2 regions of the Modestobacter sp. VKM Ac-2983 genome follow, and region 1 is predicted to be linked to the other one. Evidence: riboswitches for the same ligand, from Rfam matches in the RefSeq annotation. Region 1 holds a riboswitch; the other holds the start of a gene.
What was found. A riboswitch is a leader RNA that binds a small molecule or an ion and turns the genes downstream of it on or off. The one in region 1 is predicted to bind cyclic di-AMP.

Region 1 (6,936 bases):
GAAGACCGGTGGCACGGACGACCGCCCGTCGGCCGGGTCGAGGAGCTCGAACCCGTCACCGGCCGGCAGGTACGCCGGGCCGAGCCGCGCGGGGTCGGTCGCGCAGAAGCCGGTGTCGGCCAGGCCCAGCGGACCGGTGACCCGCACGCGCAGTAAGTCGCGCAGCGGGCACCCGGCGACCCGGCTCAGCAGCACCGAGAGCACCTCGGTGCTGAGCTGGTACAGCCAGCTGGCCCCGGGCTGCGCGGCCAGCGGCAGCTCGCCCAACCGGGCCAGGTACTCCCCCGGCGTCAGCTGCGGCGGCAGCGGACCCGGTCCGAGGCCGGCCCGGTACAGAGCTCGGTCCAGCGGCGAGCCGTCCCACAGCCCACCGAAGCCGGGCGTGCTGGTGAGCAGGTGGCGGACGGTGATCGGGCGGTCAGCGGGCACCGTGTCCGTGAGTGCGCCGGCCCGGTCGACCAGCACCCGCGGGTCGGCCAGCTCCGGGAGCCACCGCCCGACCGGGTCGTCGAGGTCCAGCAGCCCGTCCTCGACCAGCGACAGCGTCAGCACGCCGGCGAACGGCTTGGACAGCGAGGCGAGCCGGAACAGCGAGTCCGGACGCACCCGGGCGCGGCCGCCCAGCTCGAGGGAGCCGCCGGTGTGCACCTCGACCTCGCCGTGGTGGCGCACCGCGGCGGCGTAGCCGGGCAGTCGGCCGCGCTCCACCTGGGCCTGCAGCGCTGACCAGACGGTGACGAACCGGGACAGGTCCGACATGGGGGCCTCCTGCGTCCGAGGGACGGCGCACCCAGCGTCCGAGGGACGGTGCGCTCGGCAGGGAGGACGGCGGTGGCCGGTGGAAGTCATCGCGCCGGCCACCGGGACCCTCAGGCGGTGGTGCCCTTGCCCGAGGACCGCTGGGCCGCCGGGGCGTCGGCGCCGTCCTCGCCCAGGTGCCGCTCGAAGTGCGGCGGGACGACGAGGTCGGCCGGGCTGAGCTCATCGACCGAGCGGTGGCCGAGGCCGACCAGCGCGGACCCGAGCCCGTCCCGCAGCAGGTCGAGCACGTTGCCCACGCCGGCCTCGCCGTTGGCGGCCAGGCCCCACAGGTAGGCCCGGCCGATCATGACCGCCCGGGCGCCCAGCGCGACTGCCTTGGCGACGTCGCCGCCCCGCCGGACGCCGCCGTCCATCAGCACCTCGACCTGGTCCCCGACCGCGTCGACGACCGCGGGCAGCGCGCGGATCGCTGCCGGGGTGCCGTCGAGGTTGTTGCCGCCGTGGTTGGAGACCGAGATCGCGGTGACCCCGGCGTCGACGGCCCGCTTGGCGTCATCGATCCGCATGACGCCCTTGAGCATGAACGGCCCGTCCCACTGCGAACGCAGCCAGGCGACGTCCTCCCAGGTGGGCATCGGCGAGCCCATCCACTGCCCGTAGGCCCCGAAGAACGTGGGCGCCGGGTCACCGGGGGTCGCCACCATGTTCGGCACGGTGAGGTCGGGGAGCTTGCGGGTGCGGGCGAAGTCGAGCAGCCACCGCGGCCGGGCCAGCACCTGCGGGGCGTACCGGCGGGCCGCCTCGAAGTCGATCTTCTCCGGGATGAACGGGCTGCCCCAGTCGCGGCCGTAGGCGAAGGACCAGTCCAGCGTGGCGATCATGCCGACCGCGCCGGCGGCCTTCGCCCGCTGCATGCGGCCGAGCATCTCCTCGCGGGTGCCGACCCAGTACATCTGGAAGAAGGTCTGCGGGTTCGCCGCCACGACCTCCTCGATCGGCTTGCTGGCGAAGGAGGACAAGCCCATCGCCACGCCGCGGGAGGCGGCGGCGCGGGCCACGGCGACCTCACCCTCGGGGTCGACCGCCTGGACCCCGGTGGGGCTGATCATGATCGGCATGGAGACCGGCTGGCCCATGATCGTGGTGGCCAGCTGCCGTTCGTTGCTCAGCCCGGCGGTGTGCGGGGCGAACCCGAGCTCGGTGAAGGCGGCGAGGTTGTCCGCCGCGGTCAGCCCGCGCTCGGAGCCGGCCACCAGCGCCCCGTAGACCCCCTTGGGCAGCCGCCGCTTCGCCCGGCGCTGCGCCTCCGCCACCGACTCGAACCACGCGTTCGCCACCTGCGGACCCCCTGCTGCTCGACTCGTCCCGGGCGACGCCGTCGTCACCGGGGTTGCCGTCGCGGGGCCGGCCGGTCCCCCGGCGCCCTACGTGGCACTGAGTGCCACCCTAGCGGCCGAGGGTGGCCTGGGACACAGTGCGCCGGTCAGGCGTCCTTGATCGCCGAGACGTCGAACTCCACCTGGATCCGGTCACTGACCAGCACGCCACCGGTGTCCAGCATCGCGTTCCAGGTGAGGTCCCACTCGCTGCGCTTGATGGCCAGCGCGCCCTCGAAGCCCACCCGCATGTTGCCGAACGGGTCCAACGCCGAGCCGGTGAGGGTGAAGTCGATCGAGACCGGCCGGGTGACCGCCTTGATCGTGAGGTCGCCGGTGACGCGGTAGACGTCCCGGTCGACCTGCTCGACCGCGGTGGAGACGAAGACCATCTCGGGGTGCTGCTCGACGTCCAGGAAGTCGGCCGAGCGCAGGTGCGCATCGCGGTCCGGCGTCCCGGTGTCGATGCTGGCGGTGGCGATCCGCAGTCGGACGTTGCTGGCCGTCGGCGTCGCGGTGTCCAGGTGGGCGGTGCCGGAGAAGTCGGTGAAGGCACCCCGCACGGTGGTCACCATGGCGTGCCGGGCCCGGACGCCGATCCGGGTGTGCGTGACGTCGACGGTGTAGTCGCCCGTCACGTCGGCCAGGGCGCTGGTGGCGGCGTCGAAGTCCGTCGCGGCGCCCTCGGGTGCGCGGTGCTTGCCCACGGATCAGCGCTCCTCGTCTCGGTGGTCGAACCCCTCGATCCTCCCCGATGGTCCCCCGCCGGTGCACAGGAGGGCCATCTGCCCGACACCTCGGCACTGCATCGGACGCAGCGAGGCCCGGGTCCGGCCGGACCCGGGCCTCGCTGCGCACCGCCGGTGGGTCAGTACCAGCCGGTGGCCTTCGAGTGCGACCACGCGGCGCACGGCGAGCCGTAGCGGTTGGTGATGTAGATCAGCCCCGCGTCGATCTGCCGGTAGCCGTCCGCGGTCTTGGCGATCCCGGTGCTCTTCCAGGTCGAGTCCAGGAACTGCGGGATGCCGTACGCGGTGCTGTTCGGGTTCTGCGCGTTCGGGTTCCAGCCGCTCTCCTTGCCCCACAGGCTCTCCAGGCAGGAGAACTCCGTCTGGTCGCCGCCGAGCTTGCCCAGGGCGTAGTCCTGGAACGAGCCCGACCCGGAGGACGCGACGGGGGCAGGCGCAGCCGGCGCCCTGGTGGTGCTGGACGGGGCCGGGGTCGCCGCCCGAGCGGCGGCAGCCGCTGCCTCCTCCGCGGCCTTCGCCTCCGCAGCGGCCTGGGCCTCGGCGGCGATCCGCGCCTCTTCCGCGGCCTGCGCCTCGGCGGCGGCCTGCGCTGCTGCGGCTGCCTGCGCGTCGAGCACGGCCTGGTCGGCGGCCGCCTGCGCCTGCGCGGCGGCGGCCTGGGCGGCCTCGCGCTCGCTGCGGTTGGCGGCGAGCTGGCCGAGCCGGTCGGCCAGGGGGCCGTCGACGAGGGCGGTCCCGGTCTGCTGCGAGCTCAGGTCCAGCTGGGCGACGACGCTCGCGGGCTCGACGGCGGCCTCGGCCCGCGTGCCGGGCTCACCGCCGACGAGGACGTTGACCAGGATCGCCCCGGCGGCGGCGACGCCGACGTACAGCGTGGGCCGACGGAGGCCCCCCGGGGGCTGACGACGAGCCCGCCGGGCCACCGGGGCGTCATCGGCGCCGGTCGAGAGCGCGGGGAGCACCTCGGTGGCGGGCAGCTGCTCGTCGGACGAGGACGCGGTGGTGCGACGGGACATGAAGAGAGGGGCTCCGTGGGTCTTCCGCGGCCGCCTACCGAGTCAGCTGACGGATTCGGGCGGGAAGTCGCCCTACCCAGCCGGGCGGCTGCCCGGGCGGGATTCACCCCAGTGGTGCGGTGGGTCCCCGGTTCGCTGCGTGCAGCGATTCGGCGGCATCCGGTGCGGGCTCCCCGGGTGGGGACGAGACGTCCGACCGGACCTGGCCACGGTAGAGGCCGTCGCCTGGGCGTGACAATGCCGGGAGCCGGATTTCGTCGCCATGTGCCACGTCTCCCATCCGGTGGCGGGGCGGGGCAGCAGCAGTGGGACGGCTGGTGCCGGTGGGCCTCAGGGGAGCCGCCAGACCGTCGTCCGGCGCACCGCTCCCCCGGCGGCGTCCGGTACGTCGTACTCCGCCTGGGCCACCAGGCCCTCCTTCGGGACGTACGCCCGTCCGGGGTCGCCCAGCAGGACGGTGGCCCCCTGCAGCCAGGCCGCGCCGAGGAAGGGCAGCACCCGGGCGGTCATCTCCCGGTCGTAACAGACGTCGCCGGCCAGGACGACGTCGATGTCCGGTAGCTCCTCGTCCAGGACGTCCCCGACGACCTCGATCCCGGCCACCCCGTTGACCTCGGCGTTCAGCCCGACCGCGGTGTGCGAGTACGGGTCGACGTCGCTCGCCAGCACCCCGCTCGCCCCGGCCAGCAGCGCGGCGACGGCCACCAGGCCGCTGCCCGCGCCCAGGTCCAGGACCCGGCGGCCGGCCACGAGCTCCGGGTGGTCGAGCACGTGCCGGGCCAGCGCCTGGCCGCCGGGCCAGGCCGCGGCCCAGAACGGCGGGTCCTCGCCGGCTCCGCCGCCCTCGGTCTCCATCGCCTCCCAGAGCGCGACGACGTCGTCGGCGACGTGCAGCTGCACCTCGGGGACGAGCGACGGGCGGTCCAGCCGGGTGTGGGCCCGCAGGAAGGCCGGTGGCACGGGGTGCTGGACCGCCACGCCGGTCAGGCCTTGCGCTCGGTGCGCACGACGGTGACCGGGCACGGGGCGTGCCGGGTGACCTGGTCGCTCACCGAGCCGAGCAGCAGCCCGGCGAAGCCGCCTCGCCCGCGGGCCCCGACCACAAGGAGGTCGGCGTGCTGCGCGGCCTCGAGCAGCGACCGCACCGGCGCAGCGTGCACGACGTGGCAGGTCACCTCGCCGGCCCGCTCGGCGCCCAGCGCGGCCCGGACGTCGGCCTCCAGGTCGGCCTGCACCGCCTGCTCGTACTCACCGATCGGCGGCACGTAGCCGAGCTCCCAGCTCGGCGGCTGCGGGGCGGTGGCGATCCGCCAGCCGCGGACGACGTGCAGCGGCCAGGAGGCGCGCTCGGCCAGCGTCGCGGCCCACTGCAGCGCCTCCTGCGCGCAGTCCGAGCCGTCGTGGCCGACGACGACGCCACCCTCGACGGCGGCGCGGGTCGACACCTCTCCCTCGACCTCGGCCAGCTCGGTGGCCGCCTCGTCCCGCTCGGCAGCGAGTGCTGCGTTCCCCGACCGGTCTGCTGGCTGCTGCGTCAACGCCGTCCTCCAGTGCTCGTGTGCTCGTGCTCCGCCGGTACCCGGCACCAGGAAGCCTCCCCCACCCGGCCGGTCGACGGCAGGGTCGGAGGGCCTGTTCCCCCGTGTCGTCCGGGCCGGGGGCCTTCGGATCGCGGCGGAGGCCGCTCTGCTCTTCACTGATCATGAGCCGGCGCGCGCCGGCAGGATCGACTGGATCGAGGAGGAACGGCAGCCATGGAGCACTTCACCATCGCCACCGTCGCCGAGGAGAGCGCCGACTTCCGTCGGGTGCTCTGGACCGGCGAGCACACCCAGCTGGTGATCATGACGATCCCGCCGGGTGGGGAGATCGGCGAGGAGGTGCACGAGGAGATCGACCAGATCCTCACCTTCGTCAGCGGCACCGGCCAGGCCGTCGTCGGCGGGCAGAAGAAGAACGTCGCCCAGGGTGACCTCGTCGTCGTCCCCGCCGGCAAGAAGCACAACTTCCTCAACACCGGGGTGAACCCGCTGGTGCTCTACACGGTCTACGGCCCGCCGGAGCACGCCGACAAGGCGGTGCACAAGACCAAGGAGGAGGCCGACGCGCTCGAGGAGGCCGGCAAGGACGAGCCGCCGACCAGCTGAGGCCCGATCGGGCAGGGTGGGCGTCGTGACGACGCAGCCGGGCATCTTCGCCCTCGGCACCCCTGAGCACTGCTACCTGGAGCTCGACCTGGAGCCCGGCTGCTCCGCGGAGGACCTGGTCCGCGGGGTGGCCGGGCTCACCGGTCCGCTCTCCTCCACCGGTGGGGTGAACCTCGTGGTCGGCTTCCGGCCGGAGCTGTGGGCCGCCGTCGCCCCGGACGACGCCCCGGCGGACGCCGCCAGCTGGACCGAGGACCTCGTCGGCGCCGGCCGTTACCGGATGCCGGCGACCCAGCACGACGCCTGGATCTGGGTCGCCGGGGGCGATCGCACCGCGGTCTTCGACAACGCCCGGGCCGTGCTGGCCGCCCTGGCCGGCGTCGCCCGGGTGGCCGCAGAGGTCACCGGCTGGCTGTACCGGCACGACCGGGACCTGACCGGCTTCATCGACGGCACGGAGAACCCCTCGCTGCTGACCGCCGCGGAGGTCGCGGCCGTGCCTGCCGGCGAGCCGGGTGCGGGGGCGAGCATCGTGCTCTATCAGGTGTGGCGGCACGACAGCGCCGCCTGGGAGTCCCTGGGGATGCACGGCCAGGAGATGATGATGGGCCGGACCAAGCCGGACAGCGTCGAGCTGCCCGACGACGTGATGCTGCCGAGCGCGCACGTCGCCCGCACCACCGTCGAGGTGGACGGCGAGGAGAAGCAGATCTTCCGGCGCAACGTCGCCTACGGCGGGGTCACCGACCACGGGACGGCGTTCGTCGGGTTCGCCCGCGACCAGTGGCGCCTCACCGAGATGCTCCGCCGGATGGCCGGGGCTACAGACGGGGTGCGCGACGGGCTGACCGGCTTCCTGACCCCGCTGAGCGGGGCGTACTACACG
Region 2 (6,936 bases), on a different contig from region 1:
AGCCGCCCAGGCCGCTGACCGCACCACCGCGCACCGTGCCGCCCGAGGAGGCGGCGACCACCCGCGGGTGCGCCGTGGCCACTCCCCAGGTGCCGACGGCGGCCGGGTCGGTGGCGACCGGCCAGGACAGGTCGCCGTGGAAGATGTGCCCGCCCGGCATCGCCAGCGACGCCTCGACGTCCAGCGGCGAGGACGCCTGCAGGCACGGTCGCCCCTCGCCGTCGGTGGCGAGGCAGTCGGTCAGCGGCTCGGTCAGGTGCCCGTCCAGCTGGGCGACCACCCGGCGCACCGCCTCGGCCCGGGTGCCGGCTGGGTCGGCCGCATAGAGCTCGGCCGGCGTGTGCAGCCCGAAGAGCGTCAGGGTGTGCAGCCCGGTGCCGCCGACGATCGAGGGGTCGGTGAGGGAGTGGCAGTACACCTCGAACGGGATCACCTCGGGCAGTCGCCCGGCTGCGGCCTGCGCGTACGCGGCGTCGATCTGACCGGCGGCCTCGTCGACGTGCACGGTCCCGCTGAAGACCCGGCGGGGGTCCGCGCCCGACCGCAGGCCGGGCAACCGGCTCAGCACCATGTTGACCTTCAGCTGCGACCCCGACGGCCGCGGTGCCGGGGCGGTGCCCAGCAGCTCGTCGAGCACGGCGGGGGCCGCGCCGCTGACCAGGTGCCCGGCGTCGGCGGCGTGCGCCGTCCCGTCGGCGTCGGTCCAGTGCACGGTGACCCCGTCGGCGCGGGTCTCGACCGCGGTGACCTCGGCGCGGGTGTGCAGTGCGGCGCCCCCGGTCCGGGCCGCGTCGGCGAGCGCACCGCTGACCGCTCCCATGCCACCGACCGGCACCCGCCAGCGACCGGTGCCGTTGCCGACGAGGTGGTAGAGGAAGCACCGGCCGGCCAAGCCGTCCGCGGCGTGCACGTCGGCGAAGGTGCCGATCAGCCCGTCGGTGAGCGCGATGCCCCGGACGTCGTCGTCGGTGAGGTGGTCGGCCACGACGTCGGCCAGCGGCCGCTCCCGCAGGTCGTGCCACATCCCCGGGTCACGCAGGCGTGCGGTGAGCTCGGCCTCGCTGGGCAGCGGGCCGGTCAGGGTGGGGGCCAGGTCCTCGGCGAGGCTGGTCAGCCGGCCGTAGAACCGCTGCCAGCCGGCGAACTCGGCATCCGAGCCGGTGAGAGCCCGGAAGGAGGCCGCCGTCTCCGGCCCCTCGTCCCGCTCGACCAGCAGCCCGGTGGCCGCGCCGCCGCGGCGCACCGGGGTGTACGAGGCGACGGCGCGGTCGACCAGGGTGATCGGCAGCGCCAGGTCGGCGACGATCCGGTCGGGCAGCAGGCTGACCAGGTAGGAGTACGCCGACAGCCGGACGTCGACGCCCGGGAAGACCTGCTCGCTGACCGCGGCGCCGCCGAGCACGGCCCGCCGCTCCAGCACCAGCACCGACCAGCCGGCGCGGGCCAGGTAGGCGGCGGCGACCAGCCCGTTGTGGCCGCCGCCCACCACGATCGCGTCGTACCGGGCCGCGGTGGTCGTGCCGGGGGTGCTCACGCCAGCTCCCGGGCGAAGAAGACGGCGTACGGGTCGTCGGCGCCGATGTAGTGCCCGAACGCCTCGACCGGTCGGTAGCCCGCCGACGTGTACAGCGCGACCGCCTCCGGCTGCCGGACCCCGGTCTCCAGGCGCACCGTCGTCCACCCGCGGCGCAGCGCCTCGGCCTCCAGGCCGGCGAGCAGCAGCCGGGAGACGCCGCGACCGCGCGCCGGCGGGACGACGTACATGCGCTTGACCTCGGCCTCGGTGTCCCCGAGCGACCGCAGCGCGCCGCAGCCTATCGGCGCGCCGTCGTCGTCCCGGGCGAGCAGCACGACGGCCACGTCGGCGGCCGACGGTGGCACGCCCGGCTCTCCCGCGCCGTCGTAGCGGGCCCGCAGCTCGACCTGCTGGGCGGCGGTCAGGGCAGTGACGTCCGGGTCGTCCCAGGAGGCGGTGGAGAGGATCGGCACCGGGTCATCCTGGCGGGCGGTCGTCCACCCGCTGCCGCAGCCCCCAGACGAACGGGGCCGGACGGTGAGGTGCACGTCACCGAACCGCCGGCCCTCCATCCGGTCCACGGGGCCCAGTACGGCCACCCGCAGCGAGAGCACACGCGGCGCTCGCTCTGCGTGATGGAGAGCTCGCCAGCGACGGTGCGCGAGACGCGCCCCGGCCCGGTCGGCACCCAGTCGGGGCAACGCCTCGGCGACCAGGTCGGGTCGCGTGTCGCTCGTCCGGCGGAGCAGTACGAGACAGAATTCCCGGCGGCCCGGCCCTGCACCCGGCGAGCCTGTCACCCTCGGTGAGCGTGTTGCAGCACACGCCGGGAGTTTCTGCACAAATGTGCCCCAGCCGTTTGTCACGAGCACATAACGCACGTACGGTCACCAGCGGTCCTGACGGGCAGCGCAGTCGCCCACCCGGGTGACGACCGACAGGGCCGCCGCCGAACCACACGGCTCGCCGCAACACTCGCGGGCTCGTGGACCGGGGACCCACCGCAGCACTGGGGTGAAGCTCCGCACGGCCCGTTCGCGGGCCCGAGGAGCCGGGCGACTTCCCGCCCGAACCCGTCAGCTAACTCGGTAGGCGGCAGGTGGAAGAAAGGACACACCCGCCGAACATGGCGAGTTCGCACACCTCTGTCCGTCGTGGCCGCAACGGCCGACGGGCCCTGCTCACCCTGGTCGTCGCCGGCGGGGTCGCCCTCGCCCCGGTGCCCGCCCTGGCGGCTCCCGAAACCCCCACCACCTCGCAGGAGGCGGCCGAGCTCATCGCCGCCCGCGGTCACGACCTCGAGGTCGTGACCGAGAAGATGCACGAGGCGACCGACCTGCTGACCAGCATGAAGGCCGAGTCGGACGCCGCAGCCGCCGAGCTCGTCGCCGCTGAGGCATCCGTCGTCGAGGCTCGCGACCACGTGCGTCAGGTCGCCCGCAGCGCCTTCACCGGTGAGCAGCTCTCCTCGCTGCAGGCCATGCTCACCAGCTCCTCCGCCGACGAGATGCTCGACCGGATGGGCACGCTGGACAGCATCGCCGGGCACAACAACGAGGTCCTCGGCGTCGCGCAGCAGGCGAGCGTCGCTGCCGACGAGGCGAAGGCAGCGGCCGAGAAGGCCGCCGCCGACGCGGAGGCCCAGGTCACCGAGGTCGCCGCCCAGCAGGCCGACCTGAACGAGCAGATCGCCGAGTACCAGGCCGAGTACGACCGGCTCTCCGCCGAGGAGCGCGAGCGCGCCCGGATCCTCGCCGAGCAGCAGGCCGCGGCCGCCGCGGCTCGGGCCGCAGCCGAGCGCGAGGCACAGGCGGCCGCCGCGGCCGAGCGCAGCAGCCAGGCTGCCTCGCGCGACGAGCGGACCGCTGCCCCGGCTCCCGCCCCCGCCCGCTCGTCCGCGCCCAGCGCGGCGGCTGCCCCGGCGCCGTCCGCGCCGGTCGTGGCCGGCAGCGGCGCTGCCGCCACCGCGGTGAACGCCGCCATGGCCCAGCGCGGCAAGCCCTACGTGTGGGGCGGCAACGGCCCGGGCTCCTTCGACTGCTCCGGCCTGGTCAAGTACGCCTACGCCGCCGCCGGGGTCAACCTCCCGCGCAGCAGCAGCCAGCAGGCGACGGTCGGTCGCGCGGTCTCCCGCGCCGAGCTGCAGCCCGGCGACATCATCGCCTTCCGCAGCCCGGTGAGCCACGTCGGCATCTACATCGGCAACGGCCAGATGGTGCACGCCCCCACGTCCGGTGACGTGGTCAAGGTCGCCCCCATCGACGCGGTCAGCCCGATCACCGCGATGCGCCGCGTCGGCTGACGCACGCCGCACGACGGTGCCCCGGTCGCCTCACGGCGGCCGGGGCACCGTCGCGTCCAGGGCCGCCGGCCGATCCCCGGTGGCGACGGTCACCCCGATGTCTGCGCCGCTGCCTCGTCCCGCCGGGCACGATGGAGCAGAGCCCACCGACGTCCCACCCCGAGGAGCACCGTGCCCGCCGCACTGACCGACCCGAGGAGGGTCGCCCGCGTCTTCCGCGCCGTCGCCATCGCCGAGGCCGTCTCCTGGGTGCTGTTGCTGGCCGGCATGTTCGTCAAGCGGGTCCTGGACGCCTCCGAGCTGGGCGTGCAGGTCTTCGGGCCGGTCCACGGTGCCGTGTTCGTCGGCTACGTCGCCGTGACGCTCGTGGCCTGGCGGGTGCTCCGCTGGACCCCGGCCACCGGGCTGCTGGCGCTGGCGGCCTCGGTGCCGCCGCTGGTGACGATCTGGTTCGAGCGCTGGGCCCGGCGCTCCGGCCGGCTGCCGGTCGACGCCGCCACGCCGGCCCGGGCCGGCTGACCGCCCGATGACCCGGCGGAGCGCGCGATGACCCTGCCCGTCCTGCCCGCCACCGCCCGCACGCTGCTGGCCCGGACCGCGCGGGTCCAGCGTGACGGCCGGGCGCCCAGCCTGGTCGCGGGCGTCGTCCGGGACGGCGGGCTGGCCTGGTCGGCCGGTCGCGGGGACGTCGGCGAGCCGCATGCCGACGTGCAGTACCGGCTCGGCTCGATCAGCAAGACGGTGACGGCCCTGGTCGTGCTGCGGCTGCGGGACGAGGGCCGGTTGGGGCTCGACGACCTGCTCGAGGAGCACGTCCCCGGTACGCCGTTCGGGGAGCGCACCGTCGGGCAGCTGCTCTCCCACCTCGCCGGCGCCAGCTCGGAGAGCCCCGGCGGCTGGTGGGAGCGCGTTCCTGGCGGATCGCTGGCCGAGCTCCGGCTGACCGAGGACGACGTCGTCCTCGGCTCCGCGCGGCGCTTCCACTACTCGAACCTGGGCTTCGGGCTGCTCGGCGAGGTGGTCGCCCGGCACCGTGCACGGCCCTGGGCGGAGGTGGTCCGTGACGAGGTGCTGCTGCCCCTGGGCATGGACCGCACCACCCCGCGGCCCACCGGCCGGGCGGCGCGCGGCTCGGCGGTGCACCCCTGGGCCGACGTCGTCCTGCCCGAGCCCGAGCACGACGCCGGGGTCATGGCCGCGGCCGGCCAGCTGTGGGCGACGCTGGCCGACCTCGGCAGGTTCGCCGCCTTCCTGCTCGGTGACACCGGCGACGTGCTCTCCCCGGCGACGCTGGAGGAGATGACCGTGCCGGCCGGGGTCGACCCCTCGGTGTCCGGGTGGTCGGCCTACGGGCTGGGGCTGCAGGTGCTGCGGGTCGACGGGCACACCCTGGTCGGTCACGGCGGGTCGATGCCCGGCTTCCTGGCCGGGGTCTTCGTCGACCGGTCCGAGCAGGCCGGCGCGGTCATGCTGGCCAACACGACCAGCGGGCTCGACCCGCTGCTGCCCGGGCTGCTGGCCGACCTGCGGGCGGCCGAGCCACGGGTCGTCGACGCCTGGACGCCGTCCCCGCCCCCGCTGCCGCTGGACCTGCTCGGCGTCTGGTTCTGGGGGCCGGCCCCGCTGGTGCTGCGCGCGCAGCCCGGTGGCCTGCTGCACCTGGGGCCGCTGCCCGGCCGGCCCGGCCGGGCGAGCCGGTTCGCTGCGCGCCAGGACGGCACGTGGGTGGGGCTGGACGGCTACTACGCCGGCGAGACGCTGCGGATCGCCCCCGACCACCTGGACGTGGCGACGTTCGTGCTCACCCGCACGCCCTACGACCCCGAGGCCCCGGTGCCCGGCGGGGTCGACGAACGCGGCTGGACGGTGCCGTGACGCGCGCTCAGGGACGGTCGAAGGCGTCCATCGTCGTCTTCACGACCACGGCGTAGGCGACGTGCGGCACGAGGTCGCTGAGCCAGGAGCTCGCCGACCAGGTGCGCGGATCGGTGATGCCGAGGACGGTCATCGGGCCGTTGGCGGCCACCAGCACCCCGGCGCTGATCAGCGCGGTGCCCACGGCCGGCTGGGACCGGAACCCGGCCGCACGGGCGAGGCCGACGACGATGCCGGTCCCGACACCGGCGGCCAGCCCGGTCAGGGGGCCGAGCCCGGAGACCCGGTTCTGCCGGGTCTCCTCGTCCCCGGGGATCTGCACGTGCGCCTTGTCGGCCAGCTTCTCCACGGTCTGCTCCGGCGTCGAGCTGCTGCCCCGCCCGCGCACCACCATGTCGAGGTAGGTGACGGCGTTGAGCGCGGTCGTCCCCGCCGCGCCGGCGGCCGCCCCGCGGAGCACCCAGCCCAGCGTGCTGATCCCGCGCCTGCCCTTGCCGATCGTCCCGAACGAGGTCCGCTTCGCCATGGTCGCGCCCTTACCCGGGGTGCGTGGCGGGTGAAACGGCCTCAGCGCCAGCCCAGCCGACGGCGGGCCGCCCAGTACTCCCCCGGCTCCTCGGGCTGCACCCAGGTGGCCGGCAGGTCACCCGCGGGCACCTCCACGGTGCGCGCGGCGGCGTTGCTCGCCAGCTGCGCCACCGTCACCGCGCCGGAGAGCACCACGTCGCACCACGGCTGGGCCAGCGCCGCCGCCAGCGCGAGGGCGTCCACCCCCACCCCGCGCTCGCGAGCCGCGGCGACCAGCGGGGAGTCCGGCGCTGCGCCCCGGTCGGTCAGCCGGCCGTTGGCCACGCCCTCCTTGACGACCACCCGGGCGCCGGCGGCCGACGCCTCGGCCAGCGCCGGCCCGGCCGAGGGCTCCAGCAGGTTCCAGGTCGACTGCACGCTGGTGAACAGCGGTGCGCCGTCGACGGTCAGCTCCAGCCCGCGCCGGACGGCGTCGGCCTGGGCGGCCCCCGAGGTGGAGAAGCCCAGCTCGACGCCGTCGGCGCGCAGCCGGGCCAGCCGGTGCTGCAGCGGCCGGTCGGTCCACAGCGGGCTGTCGGCGGTCAGCGAGTGCACTTGATAGAGCTGCAGCCACGGGCCGAGCAGCGCCGTCGTCTCGGCCAGCTGCCGCTCGAAGGCGGCCGTCGTGTGCTCCTTCACCTCGTGCACGGTGGCGTCCGGCCGCCAGTCGGCGGTG

Region 2: it holds a riboswitch for cyclic di-AMP, as region 1 does, so the genes downstream of both, O2W18_RS12990 (C40 family peptidase) here and O2W18_RS09270 (transglycosylase SLT domain-containing protein) in region 1, are expected to answer to the same signal.

What each region holds. Positions count from the first base shown of each region.
Region 1 is NZ_JAPVBK010000002.1:590,186-597,121, reverse strand. Features, by position in the region: gene O2W18_RS09285 (serine hydrolase domain-containing protein) at 1-759, opposite strand, end outside; gene mftD (pre-mycofactocin synthase MftD) at 870-2,099, opposite strand; gene O2W18_RS09275 (YceI family protein) at 2,246-2,845, opposite strand; gene O2W18_RS09270 (transglycosylase SLT domain-containing protein) at 3,007-3,903, opposite strand; cyclic di-AMP (ydaO/yuaA leader) riboswitch at 3,920-4,068, opposite strand; gene O2W18_RS09265 (class I SAM-dependent methyltransferase) at 4,234-4,881, opposite strand; gene O2W18_RS09260 (universal stress protein) at 4,887-5,441, opposite strand; gene O2W18_RS09255 (cupin domain-containing protein) at 5,658-6,050, shown strand; gene O2W18_RS09250 (Dyp-type peroxidase) at 6,076-6,936, shown strand, end outside.
Region 2 is NZ_JAPVBK010000003.1:238,940-245,875, forward strand. Features, by position in the region: gene O2W18_RS12980 (phytoene desaturase family protein) at 1-1,534, opposite strand, end outside; gene O2W18_RS12985 (GNAT family N-acetyltransferase) at 1,531-1,989, opposite strand; cyclic di-AMP (ydaO/yuaA leader) riboswitch at 2,471-2,626, shown strand; gene O2W18_RS12990 (C40 family peptidase) at 2,643-3,818, shown strand; gene O2W18_RS12995 (DUF3817 domain-containing protein) at 3,990-4,337, shown strand; gene O2W18_RS13000 (serine hydrolase domain-containing protein) at 4,365-5,693, shown strand; gene O2W18_RS13005 (hypothetical protein) at 5,701-6,219, opposite strand; gene O2W18_RS13010 (aldo/keto reductase) at 6,261-6,936, opposite strand, start outside.